DNA from 2 places in the Ureibacillus sp. FSL K6-3587 genome. Region 2 is predicted to be linked to the other one. Evidence: a T-box and tRNA genes for the amino acid it is inferred to sense, from the RefSeq annotation. Region 2 holds a T-box; the other holds one or more tRNA genes.

Region 1 (3,390 bases), 1.6 Mb from region 2:
CCAAGAGTCCACATCGACGGGGAGGTTTGGCACCTCGATGTCGGCTCATCGCATCCTGGGGCTGTAGTCGGTCCCAAGGGTTGGGCTGTTCGCCCATTAAAGCGGTACGCGAGCTGGGTTCAGAACGTCGTGAGACAGTTCGGTCCCTATCCGTCGTGGGCGCAGGAAATTTGAGAGGAGCTGTCCTTAGTACGAGAGGACCGGGATGGACACACCGCTGGTGTACCAGTTGTCTTGCCAAAGGCACAGCTGGGTAGCTATGTGTGGACGGGATAAGTGCTGAAAGCATCTAAGCATGAAGCCCCCCTCAAGATGAGATTTCCCATTGCATAAGCAAGTAAGATCCCTCAAAGACGATGAGGTAGATAGGTCCGAGGTGGAAGCACGGTGACGTGTGGAGCTGACGGATACTAATCGATCGAGGACTTAACCAAAAGAAAAGCTTTCAATGCCGTTATCCAGTTTTGAGAGAACAACCTCTCAACTACTAAAAAAATTCAAATAAATACTTGACAAATAAACGAAATATGATATAATAATATTTGTCTTTCGGTGAGAAAACAAGCCTAGTGATGATAGCAAAGAGGTCACACCCGTTCCCATACCGAACACGGAAGTTAAGCTCTTTAGCGCCGATGGTAGTTGGGGGCTTCCCCCTGCGAGAGTAGGACGTCGCTGGGCTTGAAAATAGAATCATTCCGAAGTAGCTCAGTGGTAGAGCAATCGGCTGTTAACCGATTGGTCGTAGGTTCGAATCCTACCTTCGGAGCCATGCTTCTTGGAGAGTTGTCCGAGTGGCTGAAGGAGCACGATTGGAAATCGTGTAGACGGGGATAACCTGTCTCAAGGGTTCAAATCCCTTACTCTCCGCCATTATTAAGGATTGGCCCCTTGGTCAAGTGGTTAAGACACCGCCCTTTCACGGCGGTAACACGGGTTCGAATCCCGTAGGGGTCACCAATATGGAGGATTAGCTCAGCTGGGAGAGCATCTGCCTTACAAGCAGAGGGTCGGCGGTTCGATCCCGTCATCCTCCACCATAAAAATACTTATTATCGCGGGGTAGAGCAGTCTGGTAGCTCGTCGGGCTCATAACCCGGAGGTCGCAGGTTCAAATCCTGCCCCCGCAACCAAAGAGTGGTCCCGTGGTGTAGTGGTTAACATGCCTGCCTGTCACGCAGGAGATCGCGGGTTCGAGTCCCGTCGGGACCGCCATTAAAAAATAGTGGGTCGGTAGCTCAGTCGGTAGAGCAGAGGACTGAAAATCCTCGTGTCGGCGGTTCGATTCCGCCCCAACCCACCATTTTGAAAATAAATGCCGGCGTAGCTCAACTGGTAGAGCAACTGACTTGTAATCAGTAGGTTGAGGGTTCGATTCCTTTCGCCGGCACCATACTTTCGGAGGGGTAGCGAAGTGGCTAAACGCGACGGACTGTAAATCCGTTCCCTTTGGGTTCGGCGGTTCGAATCCGCCCCCCTCCACCATCTGATATTACAGGGGCATAGTTTAATGGTAGAACAAAGGTCTCCAAAACCTTCAGTGTGGGTTCGATTCCTACTGCCCCTGCCAATGAACCAGACATGATGGCGACTGTGGCGAAGTGGTTAACGCACCGGATTGTGGCTCCGGCATTCGTGGGTTCGATTCCCATCAGTCGCCCCATAAAAACTGAAAATGGATTCGAAAATAAAAAAGGATTCCATTAGGTTTCCACCAATATAGAATATAAGGATTTTATATGATATAATTGGGGTATAGCCAAGTGGTAAGGCAACGGATTTTGATTCCGTCATGCCCAGGTTCGAATCCTGGTACCCCAGCCATCAAGTATGCGGAAGTAGTTCAGTGGTAGAACACCACCTTGCCAAGGTGGGGGTCGCGGGTTCGAGTCCCGTCTTCCGCTCCAGTGTTGGCGGCTTAGCCAAGTGGTAAGGCACGGGTCTGCAACACCCTTATCACCGGTTCGAATCCGGTAGCCGCCTCCAAATGAGACAAAAAAATAATATTACGCCGATGTGGCGGAATTGGCAGACGCGCACGACTCAAAATCGTGTTCCCAAAAGGAGTGTGGGTTCGACTCCCACCATCGGCATCCATGATTAAAGTAAGTTCCAAAAAAACGTTTCCTGATAATTTGGGAAACGTTTTTTTGTTATACGGAATAAGATTTATAGGTTCTTTGTCAAATGGTGTTGGTGAATAAATTTTAGTGACATTATTTGGTAATATGTAATCGGATGGCTTAGGGGAAATTCGAGGTTCCCCTAAGCTGTTTTTATTTTCGCTAAGTTTTGGGTAATGAATATTCGTAAGCCCGAATTCAAATGACGCATTGAAAAACTTAAAACAGGGATTAAAAAAGCGTACCTATTAGTACGCATGACAAATAGCCCTACAATCTTGAATTTTTTCAGATTGAGGGCTATTTTGCTATTGCACATGATTCACGTATATTTTTAGACCAAGGCAAGTAGCGATCGATTATTTCTGGTTGCTGATGGATTGGGAGGTTTGGGAGTTCTGTCAATACTTTGACCAAGTATTGATAGAAATCAATTCCATTAGCTTTTGTCGTTTCAGCTAAACTCAAACAAACGGCATTGGCATCAGCTCCCAATTCACTCACAGAGAAAAGCCAGTTCTTCCGACCAATCACACTCGGACGAATCGCATTTTCTGCTGGGTTATTGTCAATCGCAATTCGACCGTCATATAGAAATGCTTTTAGACCTTCGGCATGTTTCAAGGTATAGTTTGCCGCTTCCGCAAGGGCACTTTTGCCGTAAAAAGGAGATTCATCTACCCATTGTAAGAATTCTTCCACAATCGGTTTGGAATATTTTTTTCGTGCTTTTCGACGTTTGCTTGGTGAAAGTTTCTTAAACTTTCGTTCCAATTCGTAGAGTCGATTACAATATTCTACACCTTTTTCGGCGTTTTTACTGTTGGCTTTTAGCCATTTTCTACGCACATGTGCCCAACAATTGGCGAATGTGACGTTAGGTAAACCAGCGTATGCAGAATATCCGTCACAAATGATGGTTCCCTTGAACTTTTCCACGAAGTCTTTTAAAACTTCCCGACTTCGCGATAACGCACTATGAAACATGACGATGGTCGGCCCTTGAGAAGCAACGCTTCGGAATACCCAGTTATAAGCATTAGACTGAGCCGACTTTCCATCCGAACGGTTGAGTATTTGAGCGTATGTTTCATCAATATGAAGAATTGATTTTTTCATAAGGAGCTCTTTCATACGATGGTAGATTGGATGAAGCCAATCCTCCGCGATTCGAATCACCCAGTTCGATAAATTTTTATCGTTTGTAAGGAGACCATAATGGTTCCATTCCTTTACCTGGCGATATAAAGGTAAATATTGAACAAAC
Region 2 (3,390 bases):
GTCCCAATGATGATTCCGGATATGGCGAGCGGACAAGTTTCCATTTATTTGGGAGCCAAAGGTCCAAATGCATGTACAGTGACTGCATGCGCATCAGGAACAAACTCGATCGGCGATGCGTTTAAAGTGATCCAGCGCGGTGATGCGGATGTGATGATTACCGGTGGGACAGAAGCACCGATCGTTAAAATGTCGCTTGCCGGTTTCTGTTCAGCCACGGCTCTTTCATTGAACCCGGATCCAAATACGGCATCCCGTCCATTTGATAAAGAACGCGACGGATTTGTCATGGGTGAAGGGGCAGGTATTCTGGTATTGGAAGAGTACGAATTTGCGAAAGCCCGCGGAGCAAAAATTTATGCGGAAATCATTGGCTACGGCGCAACAGGTGACGCGTACCATATTACAGCTCCGGCGCCAAATGGGGAAGGTGCCGCCCGCGCGATTAAACGTGCGATTCATGATGCGGGAATCGATCCGACAGAAATCGGCTATATCAACGCTCATGGTACAAGTACGCCATACAATGATTTATATGAAACGATGGCGGTGAAAACGGTATTTGGCGATTATGCCTACAAGCTCGCCATGAGTTCCACAAAGTCAATGACAGGGCACTTGCTTGGCGCTGCTGGCGGTGTGGAAGCGATCTTTACGGTATTGGCATTGAAAGAGGGCATTTTGCCTCCGACAATCAACTTGCAAAATCCGGATCCTGAATGTGATCTTGACTATGTGCCAAATGAGGCCCGCAAAGCGGATATTCAATATGCGATGAGCAACTCGCTGGGATTCGGCGGACATAATGCGAGCCTTGTGTTTAAAAAAATCGAAGAATAAATAGGTAAATAAAAATGCGTTTAGCCTGGTGCTAAACGCATTTTTATTTTCATTGATGAATAAAAAGGGTATGAAAGGATGGTGGCATGATTTTTCGGTTTATGCTGTTTCTGTTCAGCTACGGCATATGCGTCATCTCGGTGAGCAATCTTCTTTTATATTTGAATTTCCGGACGCTCGGATATTCATGGCGCGCCGTTTTTTCCTTCATATTAGGCGTTCCGGAGCTGTATTTGATGATCATTTCGCTGGCCGTGCTGTTTATCTTGATATTCGACCTATTCCCATCGCGATCTCCATTCTCTTAACGGTTTCGTTGGCGATCGCATTGGCCTTTTCAGCACCTTCATCCAGAATTTTATCCAATTCATCCGTTTGGATAAGTTCGTTGAAGCGTTCTTGAATTGGCGTCAAATGCTCGATCAAGGCAGTCGCCACACCTTCTTTAAAGGCGCCATAGCCAAGCCCTTCATATTTTTTCACGACTTCATCGATGGATTTGTTTGTAATGGCCGCTTCGATGGTGAGCAGGTTGGAAACGCCCGGTTTCTTTTCTTCATCGAAGTAAATCTGGCCTTCGGAATCCGTCACCGCGGATTTGATTTTTTTCATAATTTCTTTTGGCGTATCCAATAAGCGGATGGTCGCTTTTGTGTTCGGGTCGGACTTGCTCATTTTTTTCGTCGGATCCTGCAAGGATTTAATGCGGGCTCCCGCCTTTGGCAATTGGATTTCCGGAATTTTGAACACTTCGCCAAAGCGTTTGTTAAATCGCTCCGCCAAGTCGCGGGTCAATTCAAGATGTTGTTTTTGGTCCTCTCCGACAGGGACGATATCTGTATTATAAAGCAAGATATCTGCCGCCATTAATGGAGGATATGTCAAAAGACCGACTGAAACGAATTCTTTTCCGACTTTCGCCGATTTATCTTTAAATTGCGTCATTCGTTCCAGTTCCCCAATGGATGTGATGCATTGCAGCATCCAGCCGGCTTTCGTGTGGGCAGGAACTTCCGATTGGATAAATAACGTCGCTTTTTTCGGATCGATGCCCGTTGCAAGATAAGTGGCAGCAAGAGTGCGAATGTTTTGCCGCAATTCTTGGGGATCTTGCGGAACGGTGATGGCATGTTGGTCCACGATGCAGTAAATGGCGTTTCCTTCATCTTGCAGCGCAGGGAATTGCATGAAGGCGCCGATATAATTTCCCAAAGTAATAACGCCCGTTGGTTGAACTCCTGAAAAGATTGTTTTCATCAATATTACCTCCTATTTTTATCCATAAAAAAACATCAAACGGCCAATACAGTTGTATTGGGACGAATGATGTGTATCCGCGGTACCACCCAGTTTGCCTAAAGAGGCCACTTGGTTCTTCGTAACGTGAAGTGTACGAGCTTTACTACCTTCATTTTCGCAAAGCCAACTCGGAAGTCCATTCCATTTGCCCTGTCATCTGTTTGCACCAACCACAGACTCTCTGAACACAGGAATCAAATGTACTACTCTTCGTCATTGTTGTTTAACTTATGATCGTAGAATTATGAATGAATTATAAAGTAATTTATGGGAAAAATCAAACGCGAAAATTTTTTCAATTTGGAATGAGATTAAACAGAATTGGGTAATACTGTTGTAGGTCATAAAGAATGAAATTTGTCAATAAATTAAGAATATTCTCGGTTATTGTCGTCTAAATGAGAATAAAAAGGGAATGGAATAAAGGAGGTATCCCGTTCAGCAAATTTTGGAGGCAAAAGAATTTTTTTATGGTTTTAAGCAAAAATAACGAATTTTTTTAGAAATTCAACATAAAATATATTATTTTTTAAAATATCCTATATTCAAAATGAAAAGAATGGTGTATAATTGATACAGAATTTAAAATAATACTAATTCTAAATTAATAAAATTTGACATAGATGCCTATCATGAACATAGACAACACTCATCAAATGGAAGGGAAGTGTAACAATGATTGTAACATTATATACATCACCAAGCTGTACATCATGCAGAAAAGCGAAAGCTTGGCTTGAGCAGCATGATATTCCATATAGAGAACGCAACATTTTTTCCGAGCCTCTTACAATCAGTGAAATCAAAGAAATTTTGCGAATGACAGAGGATGGAACAGACGAGATCATTTCCACACGCTCAAAAGTGTTCCAAAAGTTGAATGTGGATGTAGAAAGCTTGCCTTTGCAAAAATTATATGAATTGATCCAGGAACATCCAGGACTTCTTCGCCGGCCAATTATTTTGGACGAAAAACGTCTACAAGTCGGTTTTAATGAAGATGAAATCCGTCGGTTCCTGCCACGGAAAGTTCGTGCTTACCAATTGATGGAAGCCCAAAAAATGGTCAATTAATCATATAGTTTTCCTTGGAAAAAGTGTAAATTCAGTCAACTTTGTTTGACTTGTTTACGCTTTTTTTATTTGCAAAGAAAATTCATCATTTTTCACTTAATACTTGATTTAATTGATGTTGTCATCTACAATTTTGAATAATTCAAATAATTTTATTTGAAGGGTGTTTTTCCTTTT

Evidence for each region. A T-box is a leader RNA that pairs with one kind of tRNA and senses whether it is charged. The one in region 2 lies ahead of trpS (tryptophan--tRNA ligase), so its partner is inferred to be a tRNA-Trp.
Region 1: it has a tRNA-Trp gene. The T-box ahead of trpS (tryptophan--tRNA ligase) is inferred to sense a tRNA for this amino acid. The anticodon was not compared.

The regions. Positions count from the first base shown of each region.
Region 1 covers NZ_CP151969.1:1,927,025-1,930,414, forward strand. The annotation lists rRNA gene NSS77_RS09425 (23S ribosomal RNA) at 1-434, shown strand, start outside; rRNA gene rrf (5S ribosomal RNA) at 566-681, shown strand; tRNA gene NSS77_RS09435 (tRNA-Asn) at 698-772, shown strand; tRNA gene NSS77_RS09440 (tRNA-Ser) at 781-873, shown strand; tRNA gene NSS77_RS09445 (tRNA-Glu) at 886-960, shown strand; tRNA gene NSS77_RS09450 (tRNA-Val) at 965-1,040, shown strand; tRNA gene NSS77_RS09455 (tRNA-Met) at 1,057-1,133, shown strand; tRNA gene NSS77_RS09460 (tRNA-Asp) at 1,140-1,215, shown strand; tRNA gene NSS77_RS09465 (tRNA-Phe) at 1,228-1,303, shown strand; tRNA gene NSS77_RS09470 (tRNA-Thr) at 1,318-1,393, shown strand; tRNA gene NSS77_RS09475 (tRNA-Tyr) at 1,401-1,485, shown strand; tRNA gene NSS77_RS09480 (tRNA-Trp) at 1,497-1,570, shown strand; tRNA gene NSS77_RS09485 (tRNA-His) at 1,588-1,663, shown strand; tRNA gene NSS77_RS09490 (tRNA-Gln) at 1,750-1,824, shown strand; tRNA gene NSS77_RS09495 (tRNA-Gly) at 1,833-1,907, shown strand; tRNA gene NSS77_RS09500 (tRNA-Cys) at 1,913-1,986, shown strand; tRNA gene NSS77_RS09505 (tRNA-Leu) at 2,011-2,093, shown strand; gene NSS77_RS09510 (IS66 family transposase) at 2,424-3,390, opposite strand, start outside.
Region 2 covers NZ_CP151969.1:316,583-319,972, reverse strand. The annotation lists gene fabF (beta-ketoacyl-ACP synthase II) at 1-840, shown strand, start outside; gene trpS (tryptophan--tRNA ligase) at 1,102-2,097, opposite strand; T-box leader at 2,153-2,365, opposite strand; gene spxA (transcriptional regulator SpxA) at 2,818-3,213, shown strand.